Linked DNA regions of Ensifer sp. PDNC004. The main gene of each other region encodes a partner of the protein of the gene in region 2 in a complex. Links are inferred from orthologs where the notes say so. Each region holds a gene or a part of one and is shown on either strand. Other genes may lie near its edges. The genes, in order: uvrB and JVX98_RS08930.

The links.
Region 1: the proteins of JVX98_RS08930 (region 2) and uvrB are in contact, whole or in part, in a crystal structure (PDB 7EGT), measured with the Thermus thermophilus proteins. The link is inferred for Ensifer sp. PDNC004 from one-to-one orthologs. Residues at the interface, in WP_096412145.1 of Thermus thermophilus: His654, Arg656, Phe657, Gln666, Asp668, Glu669, Lys680, Arg681, Leu682, Ser683, Lys685, Tyr686, Ala687; in WP_096411307.1 of Thermus thermophilus: Glu23, Leu25, Arg26, Asp27, Gly28, Glu29, Arg30, Phe31, Arg55, Glu326, Asp327, Phe328, Glu379, Ser382, Gln383, His398, Gly400, Arg401.

The regions. Positions count from the first base shown.
Region 1 is NZ_CP070353.1:697,045-706,860, reverse strand. Bases 2,865-6,332 are described here. They hold uvrB (excinuclease ABC subunit UvrB), read left to right. Parts: upstream 2,865-3,192; coding sequence 3,193-6,132; downstream 6,133-6,332. Other genes in these bases: JVX98_RS11410 (hypothetical protein), read right to left, coding at 2,865-3,047. Outside these bases: JVX98_RS11425 (CHASE2 domain-containing protein), read left to right, coding at 1-251; JVX98_RS11420 (FecR domain-containing protein), read right to left, coding at 418-1,428; JVX98_RS11415 (hypothetical protein), read right to left, coding at 1,656-1,832; more of JVX98_RS11410, read right to left, coding at 1,986-2,864; JVX98_RS11400 (hypothetical protein), read right to left, coding at 6,720-8,810; tyrS (tyrosine--tRNA ligase), read left to right, coding at 9,236-9,816. UniProt on the Escherichia coli protein: The UvrABC repair system catalyzes the recognition and processing of DNA lesions. A damage recognition complex composed of 2 UvrA and 2 UvrB subunits scans DNA for abnormalities.
Region 2 is NZ_CP070353.1:215,805-225,264, forward strand. Bases 4,335-7,446 are described here. They hold JVX98_RS08930 (ATP-dependent helicase), read right to left. Parts: upstream 7,068-7,446; coding sequence 4,602-7,067; downstream 4,335-4,601. Other genes in these bases: JVX98_RS08925 (GNAT family N-acetyltransferase), read left to right, coding at 4,335-4,574; JVX98_RS08935 (carboxymuconolactone decarboxylase family protein), read right to left, coding at 7,254-7,446. Outside these bases: JVX98_RS08900 (hypothetical protein), read left to right, coding at 1-109; JVX98_RS08905 (CreA family protein), read right to left, coding at 351-845; JVX98_RS08910 (diguanylate cyclase), read right to left, coding at 1,015-2,259; JVX98_RS08915 (phosphoribosyltransferase), read left to right, coding at 2,587-3,258; JVX98_RS08920 (cysteine hydrolase family protein), read left to right, coding at 3,429-4,064; more of JVX98_RS08925, read left to right, coding at 4,113-4,334; more of JVX98_RS08935, read right to left, coding at 7,447-7,661; JVX98_RS08940 (hypothetical protein), read right to left, coding at 7,784-8,356; JVX98_RS08945 (EthD family reductase), read left to right, coding at 8,771-9,085; JVX98_RS08950 (cyclase family protein), read right to left, coding at 9,270-9,460. UniProt on the Escherichia coli protein: A helicase with DNA-dependent ATPase activity. Unwinds DNA duplexes with 3'-5' polarity. Translocates on single-stranded DNA with 3'-5' polarity. Initiates unwinding more efficiently from a nicked substrate than double-stranded DNA.

The DNA.
Region 1 (9,816 bases), 480 kb from region 2 along the record:
GGGTCTATGCCGTCGCCGGCGACGAAAACCTCGCGGCCTCGCCCGCCTTCGCGGATCTGCGTAGCCTGCACGATCGGCTGGTCGCCGCACTCGGCGCCCGCACGCAGACAAGCCGCAGCATCGTCAACGCCGCCAAGCTGAAGGCGGCGGCACTGACGCCGGCGCTCGCCGGCTTCTATGCCCGGATCGGCCGCCGCGCCGACCACTTCGCCCAAGCGACCGACGAGAACACCAAGCGTCCAGCCGAATGAGCTTTGCCCGCGACCGCTCGAATGCCAGCTCACCGGACACATGCGGAAACGACGGTAGCTTTCTGATTCAGGGACATTTTCAAGAATAGCGCCTCGCCAGAGAAGACGGCGAGGCGTGCCCGTTCGGCTTTGAAATCAGCTGACCAGCAAAACCCTGGCCGCCCGATCAATCGTGGCTTTCGCCCTCGTGCTGCTGCTGCGATCCCTGGTCCTGGCTCGGTTGGTCACCGCCACCGCCCGTTTGCGGTCCCGGATCGCCGGGGGCGTCGTTGCCTGGACCGGGGTCGCCGGGCTGCTCGGTTTGCGGACCGGGGTCGCCCGGGTTGTTCGGCTGCGGCCCCGGATCGCCCGGATTATGCGGCTGCGGTCCGGGATCGCCCGGGTTCTCCGGCTGCGGGCCCGGATCCCGGGGCTTTTCTTCCGGCGGCGGTTTCTGTTCGCGCGGCTTTTCTTCAACGCGCGCCGGCTGCTCCGGGACGGTGCGGGTGGTGCCCTCGAACTGGGCCGCGCGCAGGCCGCAGCCGCCCCCTACCCAACCGAGCGCGCCGGTCAGGCGTTGCCCGCCAGAGAGAAACGGCAGCGCCTGCGCATTGCCGAGCGCCTTGAGCGTCGTGCGGCTGACCCGCGTCGGTGCGGTGGCGCGACGGCCGGGCTTGGCGACGACGCAGTCGCAGCGCTGCGTCAGCTGCCGGCAGCCGCCGGCACCGCAGAAATCGGCAGCACCGCTGAGCAGCACCACGGCAGTTGTGCCATCCGGGGCGACGAAGAAATCGAAGGCGGTGCCGCGCACGCCGATGGTGCCGGCCGGCGTGACGATCTCATAGGCGGAGTGGCCGGATTTGCCGCTGATCCAGCGGAACGTGCCCTTGGCGGCCATGATGGTGAGCTTCTTCACCGACTTCTTGTCGTCATAAACGAACTTGTCGATGACAACGGAAGAACCCCAGCCGACGGCCAGCTTGGTGCCATCCTCGAAGACAAACTGCCCGAGTCCGGATTTCGACGTCGAGATCCGTTCGTCCCGGTAGACAGGGTCCCTCACCGCAATCGCGCCGCGCGCACCGCTGACGGCCGTCCGGATCTCCACCGCCTTGCCCACCGGTTCGGCGGCAAACAGCGATGCCGGACCAAGGACCGCGGCACAAAGCACGAATACGGCACCACGCAAGCAGAACATGGCACGCTCCAAAGAACTATTGTTATCACGTGGCAGGCTTTGGTGTCTTCTCGCCCAATCGGGGTAACGCAGCGTCAGGTGCGCAACCGTAAGGGCTAGGCGGCAAGATTCATCTCAGCGGCTGTCGCCAATGGTCGCGTTGCGGCCCGAGAACGTCGTTGCGTCCCGCCGGAGGCGGCCGACGATCAGGCATCTGGGACAGGCAACCTGCGTCAGACGCTTGGCGCTTACAAAAATGACGCGATGCCGATGCTGACAAGAAGACCGGCCGCCATCAAACACAGGCCGACCCCTGCATGGCGAACCTTGAACGGTGCAAGGCCGGCCAGCGCCAGCATGACGATCGATGCCACGCCTGTTCCGATATGGGCAGCTTTGCTTTCGTAGCGCCAGAGGCCCGCCACCGGCCCCTCGCTGCCCCAGGGAAAGCAATCCCCTCCTGAGCCGGGTTCGCTGCAGGCATAGCTCCGCATTGCGTCGAGAACATCGACGGTGAAAAGGACCACGACTGCTGCGATGACAAGCTGGATCGCCAGCTCAAGGATCGTTGGTCGACGTTATCGTTGAGCTCCGGCGACGGATTCCGCGGGACCTGGCTGCGACACTCCGATACGAGCGCTTAGCTTGGCAATCTCCAGCAAGGTCACGAAGTCCGAGAGCATCGGCATGATCTTGGCCTCTGTCATCTCCAGATAGATGTTCGGCAGTTCGAAGAAGTCGTGCTTGGACGGCAGCATGAGGATGCAGCTGTCGCCGTCGAGCGCCAGACGAACGACATCATCGTCGAAAGAACTGGAGAGGAACGCGATGGTCCTGGCCACATCGTCGATCACGCCGGCCGCCGCGGCCAGATTGTCGGTCACGAATTCGTGGCTTTCATCGAGCGCCGCACGGCCACTCAGAATGGCGCCCTGCGCCTGCCACAGATCCCTGACGTCATTGGCAGACAGCGCGATGAGGTCCTTGCTGTCGGCAGCACTGAACCCCTTGTCTATTGCGTCCAGCAGCCCGCCGAAGCGCTTCTTGCGCGCCACCAGCCAGCCCGGAAACGGAGTGTCGAGCTTGACCTTGAGCACGAGCCCGCGAAACTGATTGACGACGGAGCTGCGCCGGCTGCTCTTCTGGAGCCCCAGATGCGCCTCACACAGCGAGAAGCAAACGCCTTCGACAGTGCCGTCGATGAGGTCTTCATAGTCAGCAACGTCGAACGCCACGAGATCCAGTCGCGTGAGCGCAGCCGCAACGTCCGGCCACCCACGTTGCCTGAAGCGGAAACCATCGACGAAACCGAAGATCGCCGGCAGCAGGACATCCTGCGTGCGTTCAAGTCGGTGCCAGACCGTCTCGCCGATTTTGGACCAAGCCCAGACCATGCCCGCCAGTGGCAGCAGCATCAATGGCCCCGCGTCGGACCCGGAGAAAAAACTTCCCGCATAGGCACAGAGCAGCACCCCGGCCGCCGATCCACAGCCGATCCACAGCCGCCGCCACCACAATTCGACGATGACCTTCTTGCGCTCCGCATTGTGTTCGGCGATCACGGCCCTGACCTTCGCAAGCGCCTGCTCGTCTGGCAGGATCCTCGACAGATCGCCGTCCGCGCCCCTCCCTTGCGTCATTGCCTAACCTCCGCCACACCCGAATCGGCCATGACAACCGTGGCGTCCGGGCCGAAATTTCGCAACCGATACGCGGGAGAAATGTTGCCGTTTTGTACTCTTGCGCCCCTTTTCTTTCGACCGGACTCTCGCCATATTCCCCGCCATGACCAAAGCTCCGAAGAATGCACCGCCGAAGCCCTCCTCTCCGTCCGGTTTCGAAGAAGCGCCTCAGGCGCCGTTTTCCGGCGCGCCGCTTTCCGGCAATGTTTCCGATTGGGTGAAGCAGCTCGAGGCGGATGCGGAAGCCTCCGCCTTCGAAACCCAGCGCCAGATCGCCTCCAAGGCCGGCAAGCACCGCAAGACGGTGGAGATCGCCGCCTCCAAGGCGGCGCGCAAGGCTGCCGGCGCGGATGACGAGGCGCAGCCGAAGAAGGCGGGCAAGAAGGGCAAGGTCGAGATCGTCGGCAGCAAGTCGGCGCGCGGCACCTCCATGGGCGGCTCGACCGACCCGAAGACCCGCGCCGCCGCCGGCCTCAATCCGGTCGCCGGCCTCGACGTGTCGCTGGAAGATGCCGCCAAGCTGACCTCGACCTCGGGCGTTACCGCGACGGTCGAAGCGCTGTCGGCGCTGATCGAAAGCGGCAACCCGCTGTTCAAGGACGGCAAGCTCTGGACACCGCACCGGCCGGCCCGGCCGCCGAAATCCGAAGGCGGCGTCGAGATCCGCATGGCGTCGGAATACCAGCCGGCCGGCGACCAGCCGACGGCGATCGCCGATCTGGTCGAGGGCCTGAATTCCGGCGAGCGCAGCCAGGTGCTGCTCGGCGTCACCGGCTCGGGCAAGACCTTCACCATGGCCAAGGTGATCGAGGCGACGCAGCGCCCCGCCGTCATCCTCGCGCCGAACAAGACGCTGGCCGCCCAGCTCTATTCCGAGTTCAAGAACTTCTTCCCCGACAACGCGGTCGAGTACTTCGTCTCCTACTACGACTATTACCAGCCGGAAGCCTATGTGCCGCGCTCGGATACCTTCATCGAGAAGGAATCCTCGATCAACGAGCAGATCGACCGCATGCGCCACTCGGCCACCCGCTCGCTGCTGGAGCGCGACGACTGCATCATCGTCGCCTCGGTCTCCTGCATCTACGGTATCGGCTCGGTCGAGACCTATACCGCCATGACCTTCCAGATGAGCGTCGGCGACCGGCTCGACCAGCGGCAGCTGCTGGCCGACCTGGTGGCGCAGCAGTACAAGCGCCGCGACATGGATTTCCAGCGCGGCTCGTTCCGGGTGCGCGGCGATACCATCGAGATCTTCCCGGCCCACCTGGAGGATGCCGCCTGGCGCATCTCCATGTTCGGCGACGAGATCGACGCCATCACCGAGTTCGACCCGCTGACCGGCCAGAAGACCGGCGACCTGAAGTCGGTCAAGATCTACGCCAACTCGCACTATGTCACCCCGCGCCCGACGCTGAACGGCGCCATCAAGGCGATCAAGGAAGAGCTGGTGCATCGCCTCGCCGAACTGGAAAAGGGCGGCCGTCTGCTGGAGGCGCAGCGGCTGGAGCAGCGCACCCGCTACGACATCGAGATGCTGGAGGCGACCGGCTCCTGCGCCGGCATCGAGAACTATTCGCGCTACCTCACCGGCCGCAATCCCGGCGAGCCGCCGCCGACGCTGTTCGAATATATCCCCGACAACGCCCTTCTGTTCATCGACGAGAGCCACGTCTCCGTCAGCCAGATCGGCGGCATGTATCGCGGCGACTTCCGCCGCAAGGCGACGCTGGCCGAATACGGCTTCCGCCTGCCCTCCTGCATGGACAACCGCCCGCTGCGCTTCGAGGAATGGGACGCGATGCGCCCGGATACGATCGCGGTTTCGGCAACGCCCGGCAGCTGGGAACTGGAACAGTCCGGCGGTGTCTTTGCTGAACAGGTCATCCGCCCGACCGGCCTGATCGACCCGCCGGTCGAAGTGCGCTCGGCGAAAACCCAGGTTGACGACGTACTCGGCGAAATTCGCGAGACGGCGGCCGCCGGCTACCGCACGCTCGTCACCGTGCTCACCAAGCGCATGGCCGAGGACCTCACCGAATACCTGCACGAACAGGGCATTCGCGTCCGCTACATGCACTCAGACATCGACACGCTCGAGCGCATCGAGATCATCCGCGATCTTCGCTTGGGTGCTTTCGACGTGCTCGTCGGCATCAACCTGCTTCGCGAAGGCCTCGACATTCCCGAATGCGGCTTCGTCGCCATTCTCGACGCCGACAAGGAAGGTTTTCTCCGCTCCGAAACGTCGCTGGTCCAGACCATCGGCCGCGCGGCGCGTAACGTCGACGGCAAGGTCATCCTCTATGCCGACCAGATCACCGGCTCGATGCAGCGCGCCATGGACGAAACCAGCCGCCGCCGCGAGAAGCAGATGGCCTATAACGAGGCCAACGGCATCACGCCGGAATCGGTCAAGGCGAAGATCTCCGACATTCTCGACAGCGTCTACGAAAAGGACCACGTCCGCGCCGACATCTCCGGCGTCGCCGGCAAGGGCTTTGCAGACGGCGGCCACCTCGTCGGCAACAACCTGCAGGCACACCTCAACGCGCTGGAAAAACAGATGCGCGACGCCGCCGCCGACCTCGACTTCGAAAAGGCCGCCCGCCTGCGCGACGAAATCAAACGCCTCAAGGCCGCCGAACTCGCAGCGATGGACGACCCGATGGCACGGGAAGAGGCGAAGTCGCTGGAGAGCCGCAAGGGTGGCGCCTCTCCGTCATCCCCATCTTCTCCGTCATCCTCGGGCTCGACCCGAGGATCCAAAGCCACGGATGACAAATCACTCTTCCAGAAACCCCACCTCGACGAGATGGGCCGCGACGTCGCCACCCCCGCCGGCGCGGACAAATCCCTGTTCCGCCGCAACACCCTCGACGAAATGACCGTCGGCCGCACCGAAAAACCGGTCATCGGTCATGTGCCGGACAAGCCGATCATTACGCGGGCAAAGCCGGGTGTGGGGTCGTATGAGGACCCGGCGGACCAGAAGCGGCAGAAGGGTCGGACGAAGGGGAAAACGGGAAGGCCGGGGCGGTAGCCAAACGATAGTCAGCCTCGTCACTCCTACGAGATCAAACGATCCGGCAATGGCGAGCCCAGCGCCCCCCTTGTGGGGGAGATGTCCGGCAGGACAGAGGCGGGTAAGCCCCTTCCTCCGCCAAGATACCCCGCCTGCCTGTGGCGGGGCGTCTTCCTCATAAGGGACAGATTATCCGATGGCGACTTCGAGAAACCCGACCTCAACGAGATAGCCTACAACGTTGTGGCCCGGACCGATCGCTATTCTGCAGGAACACACCGGACGAAATGACAGTTGGCCGCATCGAAAAGCTGGTGATCCACCAAGTGCCGAGAACCCCATCTTCACGCGGGAGAAGCCGGCACCGGTTCAGGATCAGGTGGACCGGAAGTTGCAGGCGGGTCGGAGCGAAGGTAAGAGAGGGCGGTGAATCAAAACTGCGCTTGTAAGGTCACGGCGCAGCCGTAGCTGACACCAGATTATCCCACGCCCCCGCGAAGGATCACGACGCTAGCCTGCGCTGTCCCCACGACTGATGATCGATCTAGAGACTCCGGCAAAAAGTGTCGGTCTAGCGAGGAGACGTGCCGCAGCATGCAGAAAAGTCAGTGTTGCAGGCCTTCGAGATACTCGGCGTCAATACCAATTGGTACATGAACGTAAAACGTCCCATCTTTTTTCTCTTCAACGACGATGCCGAGCAATAACAACCATCTCTCAAAATGTCTGTGTGTAAAAAATATCTGCTCGAAGTCATTCCACTCGTCTAGACCGAGATAAAACTGATCTAAATCATTAGCAAACAACCTTGCCCAATCGCTCAGTTGATACTCCCGAAGCAATCCTTCAAGTGCAGCAGGAGTTGTCGCTTTTTTGGCGACAGCAGCATGCGCCCCAAGCACCCGAACAATCTGGAGTAGCAACAATTTTACATTAGAGAATGCGAAATCTAAAAATCCATCGAGGTCGGCGTCAGTCCTGTAAGCACGACGCCTCGTTATGCAATCAGCGATGATTTGCGGCAGATGCTCCTGCAAAGATTCGATATGAGAATCTGCATCCCTAAGATCCAACGCGGACGCTCGGCTACGAAAGTAGACATCAAACAGGCCACCAGCGTGTCCATAGAAGAAGGACTCAATAGGTGTTTCAATGGGACGCAGCATCCAACTGGAAAACCGCGTGCGCACAAGGAAATCCAAAGACGCGCCGGCGAGCAGATCGCGGATGACTTCCGCTGACATTCTTCGATATTCATCGTCTGACGAAGCAAGACCCTCGGCTACGAATCCGCGAATTACAAATCGTGTTTGAGGTCTATTGTCTCTCAAAACTGTAATTGGCATTGCCACTCCGGTAGCCAGGGGAGATGCAATGGTCTGGATTGGTCCTGATGTTTGGAAACCGCGTTCAACGGTTTTTATCGCTTCCTGATAGTCATGTGCGAAGGTAAAGCCATCAATTGTAAGGCATGCCTGTCCAAGTCCATATTCGTCGATCAGCGCAATCAGGGCAGTCGCGACTTCCTGTGCGAAGGCGTTGTCGCCAAAATCGAAGAGGGAGATCTGATAGCTGTGATGGCCTGATGGTTCGGGGTACTCATTGATGCCCTCTAGAGCAGAAGCTTGGTCAGATGGCTGCACCCGAAAATATTCGTCGAATGCTTCCAGCACGCCCCCTGATATAAGACCGTCAATTTGACTACGGACACTCCCACCCAACGCCGCCGAGTCAAAGCCTTTGATACCAATCGGCTCTTTCGCCAAAAAGAAGTCAAAACACGAACTAGCGGCAATAGAGTTAAAATCCGCTGCCTCAAAGGATAATTCACCTTCTATTTTCCCAACTAGAAGTGCATTTGGCGACAATGGCAAGACAAGAAGCGAAATATCATTGCCTAAAATCAGGGGCATCCACTTCCCGGAACTGTCGCTAGCTATACAGATGCAATCCGGGAGGATTGCGGCACCACATTCGTGAGCGACGATTTTCCAGCTAAGCTCTTGAAGCACAGATACCCTATGTCTTGGAGCAAGGGATTCTGACAGCATTTTTCTGTGAGTGTCACGAGCCATTGTCTTCGCCCCATCAGCAAACTGATCAACCACAACTGAGAGGGTGCTACGTGCCTCGTCAACAAGCTGATCTATCTGCTCTCGGATTGCGATGTATGCGATCCGCATTAGCGCAGACGAGTTAACGCCCGTGACCTTGTCGAACTCGTTTGCCGTGATTCGTTCGAGTATCGCTTGTGAAATAGCTTCGGGCGGCCGATGCGAAGGAAGTCGTCGGCTCCCCAGCATTTGAGGCTCACGGATGATTGCAGAAAGCGCTTTCGCCAGGCCGCTTGAGGCAGCGGAGATGACACTTCGCGTATGGGACGATCTCACAGCAAAATGTACAGCAACTTCAGCCGCGATTGCGCCATCAACTTGAGAACCAGCAGAGAGGTGACGCAACTCATCCACAAGCGCAAATATGGTGTGTTCGTATTCGGTAATCAGATCATCGAGCGTATTTACACCGTCGAGGTTGGGCTCGGAATAGAAATCACGCTGTTTTGCCGCGTCGCTTCGCGCTACCAGAATGGGCTCTCGCTTTCCTCGCCGATGTAACCACAATTGATCTTTGGAGTCGGTGACCGTGAACGGCTTCTGGAAGTGCTGCGGTATGAAATGCTGCCCCCTACCCGACATATTCTGCCTTCCTACTCAAAGAGATACGCTCCTTGACCGTTTTAGAAGATTCTTTAAATGGTTGCAATTTCAACAAAAAACAATCTACAGGTTAGTGAAACACAGGAGCGCTGACCTTCGAACCGTTCGATCGTGGAAGTCGACGTTGACAAGTACTCCCTCTCAGCGATCGACAGCAGGCAGCTAAGGTCGAGATTTGGATTGCTACGCCCCTTCTCACGCAGGCCCAATCTTCTCCCCCACTTGCCGCCTCCCCCATTCCCAGCTACAACCTCCCGATGATCAAAACTGCGCTCATCGCTGCCACCTATTATGCGACGTCCCCATAGGGAGCGGCGCGTTTCGATCATGTCTTGAAACAAGCCGCCGTCAGGCGGCTTTGTTTTGTTCGGTGCTTCCTGGCGGCATAGCCATGGAGAGTACCGATGACAGATGCAGACAACCCCACCGATGCCTTTGAACCGCAGTCCGCGATCGCCCGGACGTTGGTCGAGCGCGGTTATGTCAACCAGGTGACGGACCTTGCGGGCGTCGATCGCGCCTTTGCGGGCGGCATCGTGCCTGTTTATGCCGGTTTCGATGCAACGGCGGACAGTCTGCATGTCGGGCATCTCATGCCGATCATGGCGCTCAGGCGGCTGCAGCAGGCGGGCCACAAGCCGATCGCGCTGATCGGTGGCGGCACGACGCGCATCGGCGATCCGAGCTTTCGCTCGGCGGCGCGGCCGATGCTGTCGGAGGCGGAAATCGCGGCGAATGTCGCCGGCATCCGCAAAGTGTTCGAGCGGCTGCTGACGTTTGGCGACGGGCCGACCGATGCCGTCTTGGTCAACAATGCCGACTGGCTGGACCGGATGGCCTGGATCGACATGCTGCGCGATGTCGGCAAGCATTTCTCGGTCAACCGCATGCTCTCCTTCGACAGCGTGAAAACGCGGCTGGAGCAGCAGGAGAATTTGAGCTTCCTCGAATTCAACTACATGATCCTGCAGGCGGTCGATTTCCT
Region 2 (9,460 bases):
CAGACCTGCAGCACCGACCCCGGTCTATCGCGACCGCAATCCCTATGGCCAATACCAGGGCGGCGATGGCGATTATTACCAGGGCATCGTTCCGCCGACGGCCTACTAGACTATCCCGCTCCAGTGGAAACGCTTGAAGCGGACAGTTGATTTGAAATGAATGTGCCAGGAAGTCCTTGTGCGTTCGCTTGAACGCATGGCACTTCAGGCATGCACGAAAGCGGAACGGGTTGCTCCCAGACTTCTCCCTGTTCCGCACCGAAGAGGTTTCGGAAGCGCCTGCGAAGGGGCAGGCGCTTTCAACCTTGACCGATCGCCTTGCGCGCCGATCCCGGCGGCAGGGGCCGCTCCTATTGCGGCTTGCCGTTCTGCCAATTGACCGTCTGGCCGTAGAGCGGAATGGTGGTGATCGACATCTTCGCCGAGCCATCCGTCAATTCGCGCGAATGCGCCAGATAGATCAGCGTGTCGTTCTTGCGATCGTAGATCCGTGTGACGAGCAGGTTCTTCCAGACGAGCGACAAGCCGGCGCGAAACACTTCTTCGCCCTCCTTGGAAAGATCGATATCGCCGATTTCGATCGGGCCGGTCTGCCGGCAGGCGATCGAATTGTTCGACGGATCCTCAAACCAGTTGCCGTTCTTCAGCCGGTCGATGACGCTGCGGTCGAAATAGGTGACATGGCAGGTCACGCCCTTGATCTTCGGGTCGGTGACCGCATCGATCATGATGTCGTTGCCGAGCCAGTCGACCCCGACTTCGCCCACCGTTTCGGCGCGGGCAGGCAGGGCGGTGGCGGCGATGGCAAGGCCGGCAAAAAAGAGCGCACGAAGCGAACGCGACATGGGTGTCCTCCTGCAGCGCCTGACGTCTCACGCAAGGGCGCCGTATCGATATGAATTCGCGCGTGTTTTTCACCGGAGCAGCTCCAAGGACACACGTGCGCGGGCAGCGAGGTTCACATAGGTTCGCCAGTTCGCTTTACAAGGCGCCGCCGGCTCAGGCGCCGCCGGCTCAGGCGGTGCCGCGAAGAAGCTGCGGCTCGAGGTTTCGGGTTTCGGCGGCCCGCATCTGCGCGGCGGCGGCGGCAAGCGCCCGTGCGCTGGCCTCGGGCTGGAAGCGGCCGGCGATGGTGCAGCGGTCGCGGCCGTCGGCCTTGGCGTCGTAGAGCGCCATGTCGGCGCGGATCATGATGTCGCTGATCGTATCGCCGGGCTCGGCTTCGGCAAGGCCAATGCTCACCGTCAGCCGGATCGGGCGGTCGAAGCGGCCGATCGGTGTATCGCGCACGGTGCGGCCGATCTCCTCGGCCACCGCAAATGCGGCGTCCTCCGAGTGGTTGGGCAGGACGATGCCAAACTCTTCGCCGCCAATGCGCCCAAGCGTGCCGCGTCCGCCGAGACAGGCAGCGACGGTGCCGGCGAAATGGCCGAGCGCCGTGTCGCCAACTGCGTGGCCGTAGCGGTCGTTGATCTGCTTGAAATAGTCGAGATCGAGCAGCAGGAAGGTGACGGGCCTCTGGCGCGCGAAACCGACGGCCAGGGTGCGTTGTCCAAGGTCGAGCAGGGCGCGGCGCGACAAGGCGCCCGTCAACTCGTCGCGGGCAATGGCGCTCTTGAGGTCGGTGATCACCCGGTTCTGGATCATCAGGATCACGCCGAGGAACAGCACAGGCAGGTAGAAGTACCTGAGCGCGACGCAGGCGAAGTCCCAGCTGGCCGACGCCAGCGGGGTTTCGTCGGTCCCGTGGGCAATCGGCGAGAAGATCGTGACCGCGATCAGGGCGGAACAGCCGACGGCGGCGCAACCGATGACGCACAGGCGCTCGATCGGCCCCGGCGCGGTGCGCCGATGCTGCGAACAGACGGCGATGATCAGCACGAAGGCGGCGGCAATGCCGACGGCCGACAGCGCGTGCAATGTCGCGCTCTGCGGGCCGAAGGCGGCAATCAGCAGCACCACGGCCGAAATCGAGGCGGCAGCGACCAGCGGCGTCGATATCGGCCGGAGGACACCGAGCGCCCGGTGAAAGCCCGAGAGCACGAAAAGGCAGGCGCCCACGAGAAAGACGATGCCGATCAGCGACAACGGCCGCAGCGCTGGGATCTCGGACAGCATCAGAAACAGCGTCGCCGCGGCTGCGATGGCGCAGGCGGCTGCGAAATCCGTGCCTCCCTCGACCATCGAGGCCCGCAGGGAAATCAGCACAGGGAGCATCGCCAAAAGAGCGATGATCGATATGGCAGGGAGAAAGCTCATTTCGAAACGGCCTGTCGTGCTAAAATCAACAAAGGCGGCTTGCGTCTCAGCCAGATATGTGACGCCAATTGGTAGCGATGGCGCCTTAACGAAACCCGGCGAAATCCGTTGCAATTTTAGCGATTGGCCGGGATTGGCGCGGTTGTTCACAGCGGCGCCGGATCAACCGGGAGAGGGCGCGCCGACAGGCGATGAGGCGCGCGCAAGCGGTGGCGCGGGTAGGCCCGGATGATGCTCTTCAGACGGTGCGATTTGAACCCCGGGCCGGGTATTTCCGTCCCCTTTCAAGCCGATGATGGAGCAGGAAAACAAGGCGGGAGAGGCGACATGTTCACGGCAACGTGGCTCTTCGAGGATAGGGCGGATGCCGGGCGCCAGTTGGCGCACGCGGTCGAAGGCGAGCGCCTTGACGATCCGCTCGTGATGGCGCTGCCGCGCGGTGGCGTGCCGGTCGCCTATGAAATCGCGATCCATATCGCCGCGCCGTTGGAAATCCTGATCGTTCGGAAGATCGGCGCGCCGGGGCATGAAGAATTCGGTCTGGGCGCGCTGGTCGACGGCGAGGAGCCGGAACTGGTGCTCAACCGCCGAGCGATCCGGCTGGTCCGCCCGCCGAAAGGCTATCTGGAGGCCGAGATCGAGCGTCAGCGCGCCGAGATCCTGCGCCGCCGCACCCTCTATTTCGGCGACCGTGCGCCGACGTCGCCCCGGGACCGCGACGTGATCCTCGTCGACGACGGTATCGCCACCGGCGGCACCGTGCGCGCAGCGATCAAGGCGCTGCGGCGCATGGGGGCGGGACGCATCATGCTTGCCGTTCCGGTGGCGCCGAAAAGTGAGCTCACGGAATTGCGCAGCGAGGTCGATCGTGTCGTCTGTCTCGCCACACCCTTTGCCTTCCGTGCTGTCGGGCTCTACTACCGCAATTTCGAGCAGACGGCGGACGAGGAGGTAATTGCGTTGATGGAGAAGGCGCGGCTGCGCGATGAGCGCGATTGATCCCTGTTCCGGTCAAGCTCGGCTCCGGTTGCCGCGACTTTGGCCAGGCATCCGAATAGTTGCGTGAGGCGGCCGAAATCGTCTTGCAAGCCTCCTTCTGCCGCGCCACATTCCCGGCGCGCGATGTTGCCGGGAGAGGGGCGCCGGAGGAGGTGCCCGGAGGAGATGTCATGGCCGCGAAACTGGAAATCGGAAAGACGCTTGAGGATTTCTGTCGGCCTGATCGGATGGCGCTCATCGTCTATGACATGCAGGTGGGGATTACCAATCAGGTCAAGAACGGCCCGGCGGTACTGTCCAAGGTGCTGAAGGTGCTGGACGCTGCGCGGGCCGGCGGATTTCCGGTGATCTTTCTTAGGCATCTATCGATGCCGAAGCCTCTGATGGGCGCCTTCCAGCTGCGCCAAGCAATGGCCTGGCAGCGCACGGACAATCCGGAAGCGGTGCATCCCTGGTTCCTGCGCGGCACGCCCGGATTCGAGCTGGTGCCCGAACTTGCGCCGCGCGCGGACGAGGCGATCCTCGACAAGATCACGTTTTCCGCCTTCGAGGGCACGCCGCTCGCCATGATCCTGCGCGACCTCGGGCTGACTTCCTTTGCCATCTGCGGCATCGCCACGGAAATCGGCATCGACCCAACCGTGCGCCATGCGACCGATCTCGGCCTCGTGCCGGTCGTCGTGCGCGACGCCTGCGGGGCGGGGCATCACGAGGCCGGCGAGCGCGCGATGGAAAACATCGCCTTCATGGGCGATGCGATCATGACCGACGTTCAGGCAATCACCGCGGCGATGACCAAACGGTAACACCGCTTCAGCTATTCCTTCGATTTCATCCCGTTTCAGGATCTTGCAATGACCGAAAACCTTCACATCCGCCCGATCGCCCGCACCGACTACGAGCAGTGGCTGCCGCTCTGGGACGGCTACAACGCTTTTTACGGCCGCTCCGGCGAAACGGCGCTCGACCCGGCGATCACTGCGATGACCTGGTCGCGCTTCTTCGATGCCTATGAGCCCGTTCACGCGCTTGTGGCCGAAAGCGAAGGGCGGCTGATCGGGCTGACCCACTATCTCTTCCACCGCTCGACGACGATGATCCAGCCGAACTGCTACCTGCAGGACCTCTTCACCAACGCGCAGGCGCGCGGCAAGGGTGTCGGCCGGGCGCTGATCGAGGGCGTCTACGAGGCGGCACGGGCCATCGGCGCGCCGCGCGTCTACTGGATGACCCACGAGACCAACGAGACGGCGATGACGCTCTACGACAAGGTGGCGGAGAAGTCGGGGTTTCTGGTGTATCGCAAGGTGGTTTGAGGGCGGCGGGCCGCGCCTACCCAGGTCTCACGCCTTCTCGACAAACCCGTCCAGCACACGCTTCTGGCCGGCGCGGTCGAAGTCGATGGTGAGCTTGTTGCCTTCGATGGCGGCGATGTTGCCGTTGCCGAACTTCATGTGGAAGACGCGGTCGCCGACCGAGAAGCGCGAGGGTTCGGTAGCTGTCGATTTCGCCACCAGCTCGCCGTCGATGGTGCGGCCGCGCGGGCCGCTTTCGCCGTAGCCGATGCGCTCGACCGCGTGCCCGGAGCGGGTGCCCCAGTTGTCGCGGGTGGCGTCGGAACGGTTTTGCTGCGCGCGCTTCCAGCCGGGGGTCGAATAGTTGTTCTGGAAGGGGTCGGCCTTGTCGAAGCGCGACTGGCCGTAGCCGCCGCGACCGTAGCCGCCATAGGACTGTTCGTTTTCGGCAACGTCCACATGGGCAAGCGGCAGCTCCTCGAGGAAGCGTGACGGCATGGTCGACTGCCAGAGGCCGTGGATGCGGCGGTTGGAGACGAACCAGATGTGGCAGCGATGCTTGGCGCGGGTGATGCCGACATAGGCAAGGCGGCGTTCTTCCTCGAGGCCCGAGCGGCCGCCTTCGTCAAGCGCGCGCTGGTGCGGAAACAGGCCTTCCTCCCAGCCCGGCAGGAAGACGGTGTCGAACTCCAGGCCCTTGGCCGAGTGCAGCGTCATGATCGAGACGGCGTCGAGGTTCTCGTTCTGCTCGGCATCCATGACCAGCGCCACGTGTTCGAGGAAGCCGCGCAGGCTCTCGAACGCTTCCATCGAGCGGATCAGTTCCTTCAGGTTTTCGAGCCTGCCGGGGGCTTCGGCCGTCTTGTCGTTCTGCCACATCGCCGTATAGCCGCTCTCGTCGAGGATCTGCTCGGCAAGCTCGGTATGCACGGTTGTTTCAAGCAGGCTCTGCCAGCGGCGGAAGTCGGTGACGACGTCGAACAGGGCTTTGCGCGCCTTCGGCTTCAGCTCGTCGGTCTCGATGATCTCTGAAGCGGCCGCCAGCATCGGAATGTCGCGGGCGCGGGCATAGTCGTGCAGGGTGCGCACGGTGGTGTCGCCAAGGCCGCGCTTCGGCGTGTTGACGATGCGCTCGAAGGCGAGATCGTCGGCCGGTTGGCAGACCAGGCGGAAATAGGCCATGGCATCGCGGATTTCGAGGCGTTCGTAGAAGCGCGGGCCGCCGATGACGCGGTAGTTGAGGCCAAGCGTGACGAAGCGGTCTTCGAACTCGCGCATCTGGAAGGAGGCGCGCACCAGGATCGCCATGTCGTTGAGCTTGTGGCCCTTGCGCTGCAGCTGCTCGATTTCCTCGCCGACGGCGCGGGCTTCCTCTTCGGAATCCCAGGCCGCGTGCACCTGCACCTTCTCGTCATCCGGATCGGTGCGGTCGGTGAAGAGCGTCTTGCCGAGCCGGCCCTCGTTGTGGGCGATCAGGTGACCGGCGGCGCCCAGAATATGTTCGGTCGAGCGATAGTTGCGCTCGAGCTTGATCACCTTGGCGCCCGGGAAATCCTTCTCGAAGCGCAGGATGTTGTCCACCTCCGCGCCGCGCCAGCCATAGATCGACTGGTCGTCGTCGCCGACACAGCAGACGTTCTGCGGGACGCCCTTCGGCCGCTGGGCGAGCAGCCGCAGCCACATGTACTGGGCCGTGTTGGTGTCCTGGTACTCGTCGACGAGGATGTAGCGGAACTTGTCGTGATAGTCCTTCAGCACGTCCGCGTGCATGCGGAAGATGCGGATCGGGTGCAGCAGAAGATCGCCGAAGTCGCAGGCGTTCAGCGTCAACAGCCGGTTCTGATAGGCGGCGTAAAGCTCGCGGCCCTTGCCGTTGGCAAAGGCGCGGGCGTCGCCCTCGGGGATCTGGGCGGGATCGAGCCCCTTGTTCTTCCAGCCGTCGATCAGGCCGGCGAACTGCTTGGCGGGCCAGCGCTTGTCGTCGATGCCTTCGGCCTGGATCAGCTGCTTGATCAACCGCACCACGTCGTCGGTGTCGAGAATGGTGAAATCGGAGCGCAGGCCGACGAGTTCGGCATGGCGGCGCAGGAGCTTGACGCCGATCGAGTGGAAGGTGCCGAGCCAGGGCATGCCTTCGACCGCATGGCCGACGAGCACGCCGATGCGCTCCTTCATCTCGCGCGCCGCCTTGTTGGTGAAGGTCACCGCGAGCATCTGCGAGGGGAAGGCGCGGCCGGTCGTCAGGATATGGGCGATGCGCGTCGTCAGCACCCGGGTCTTGCCGGTGCCGGCGCCCGCAAGCACAAGGACTGGACCATCCAGCGTCTCGACGGCTTCGGCCTGTTCCGGGTTGAGGCCTTGGAGATAATCCGGGCGCGGCTGGGCGCGATCGCGCGCCGCCATGGCGCGCGCAGCAATGCCGCCAGTTGCCGGAACACCTGCGGGGGCGGGCTGCTGCTTGCGCGGCGCCGGCTCCTCGTCGAAGAAGGGAATGTCGTCGAAACCACTCATCATGCGGCTCAATGTAGTGATTCGGTGGGGAAAGGCCAGAAAGGATGTTCTTCTTTTATTCCGTTTTCTGCGCTGGCCGTACCAAGCCTGTGGAAAGACAGGCGATTTCGAGACCGCTTATTCTTGGGCCTGTTTCGTTTGTCGCATGTCGTCGCCACAAAACCGCTTCACACTTTTGCGCGACATGCTTCACCCAGCCGTTTTGTCGAAAGCGGGATCGACGGGCACCTGCAACGCGGTCGCCAGCTGGTTGGTGCGAGCGGCAAGCGAGATCACCCGGAGCAGGTCCGCGTGCTCGGCATCGCTCATGCCCTTGGCTTTTGCCGCCGCCGTATGGGAATGGGCGCAGTAGCCGCAGCCATTGGTGACGGAAACGGCGATGTAGAGCATCTCCTTGACCAGCGGGTCGAGCGCAGACGGCGTTGCCATCACCGCCTTCACGTCGCGCCAGGTCTGTTCCAGAAGCTCCGGGTCGAAGGCGAGCCACAGCCACATATTGTTGATGAAATCGGACTTGCGGGTGGCGCGGATGTCGTCGAACACGGCCTTGACGCGTGGATGGGCTTCCGGATTTGGGGGCGGGGTTACGGTGCTCATGGGGCTCCTTCGCTGTTGTCGTTGGTGGCGGCACGCCGGCTGGCCGGTCGCTTGATGCGACGACGATAGCCGACGTTGCAGCGATTGCCAGCGTTGCGTTTGAGGAGCCGTCGCCGATGCGTTCAGTTGGGGATTTCGCTGCAGGGCTGATTGTTCGCGCCGAACGGTCCCGTCGTAAACAGCACGCCCTTGCTCGAGCCCTGATAGGCGTTGCCGTTCTGCGTGACGATGAAGACCCTGCGGCCGCAAAAGCCCGTCGGCCGCGCGGCGACCACGCGTGTCTGGCCGCTGGCGTTCGTGACGGTCTTGGGGTTGCAGGCCCCATAGGGTGTGTCGGCCATGCGGACAGTTGCCGTCGAGGCGCGGCTGAGCGGCACGGAACTGCCTGATGGAAACGTACCCGAAGCCGTGCCTGCAGCGGCGACGGTCGATTGCGTGATCTGAAAATCGCCCGTGCTGTCGTCGTAGCGGCACCGCTTGATCGCCCAGATCCAGACGGCAATGTCGCGCACGCCGCTCTCGGGATCCTCGGCCGAAGTCGCGATGGTGAGCGGCGCCAGATCGGGAACGCTTCGCCGCCGGTCGCAGCAACGGCTGTCGTTGAAGACAGGGTCGGGGTTGCCGTGGTCGTCCAGGATGCCGGTGATTTCGAGTTTTGTGGTCGGGCCGGTCGTGTCGTCCGCCTGGACAGTCACGGTTTGACAGCCCGCCAAGAATCGGGCCCGCGCCGAGGAGTGCAAATGTCAGGCGATAAGCGCGTGGCACCATGACGACCCCGCCATTGTCCGTACCGCCGCTCAAGATACGCCCGAAGGCAGGCCGCCGCAAACCGGCGCCTTCCTTTGCCGCGCTCGATCAGCCCCGCGGCATTGTTGCCGCCCAGAAACGCTGCCCGCCTTCAGCACCGTCTTCCGCCGCCAACTTCGCCGAACGCCTGCGTCAGCAAACTCAGGCACGTGCGTGCCGTCGTCACCCACTTCGAAAAGCATAGCGAAAACAACCTTGCTCTCGTCAAACGTGTTCCAGCCAAAAGCTGGTTGTGCTCCATAGGTCGGTGACCTAGAAGTAGCTTCGGACGCTCGGAGCGGCGTTCAGACAGGAGCCCGACCATGATCAAGATGAGCGTCTACTATCCGGCCGATGGCGGCACGAAGTTCGACCACGACTACTACCGCACCACCCACATGCCCTTGCTTCAGGAGCGGCTCGGCGATGCCTGTCTGCGCTACGAGATCGACAAGGGCCTTGCGGGGCGCGAGCCTGGAAGCGCGCCGCAGTTCGTCGCGGCGTGCCACGTCTACGCGCCGTGCCTCGAGACATTCCAGGAGGCGCTAGGTCCGCACCGCGCCGAGATCTCCGCGGATGTCGCCAACTATACGGATATCGCGCCCATCGTGCAGATCAGTGAAGTCGCTGGCGGGTAGGGTGCTTCGGCGCGTCAGGCGTCGCCGTTGACCTTTCCGAGACCGGCGTCGTGTTGGCGCACCATGATCCATGGTGACGCAGCCGGTGTCGAGCTGGTCGACGATCGCGAGCATGTGGTTCGCCGTGGAAGCGAACCACCTTGCTCCCGTCAGGCTCGCTTCATCCAAAACCTAAGTCCGTGACCTAGACCAGTGCAAAGACGCGGGCCGGGCCGCCGGTGCCGCCGCGGTGTTTCGGTGCGCCGAGGATGAGCGTCGCGCCCTTCACCGGCAGCTTGTCGAGATTGGCTGCCGCCTCCAGCCCCCAGCGTCCCTCCGGCAGCCAGGCATAGTGCGTGGCGAAATCGGGCGAGGGGCCGTGGTCGAGCGAGAGCG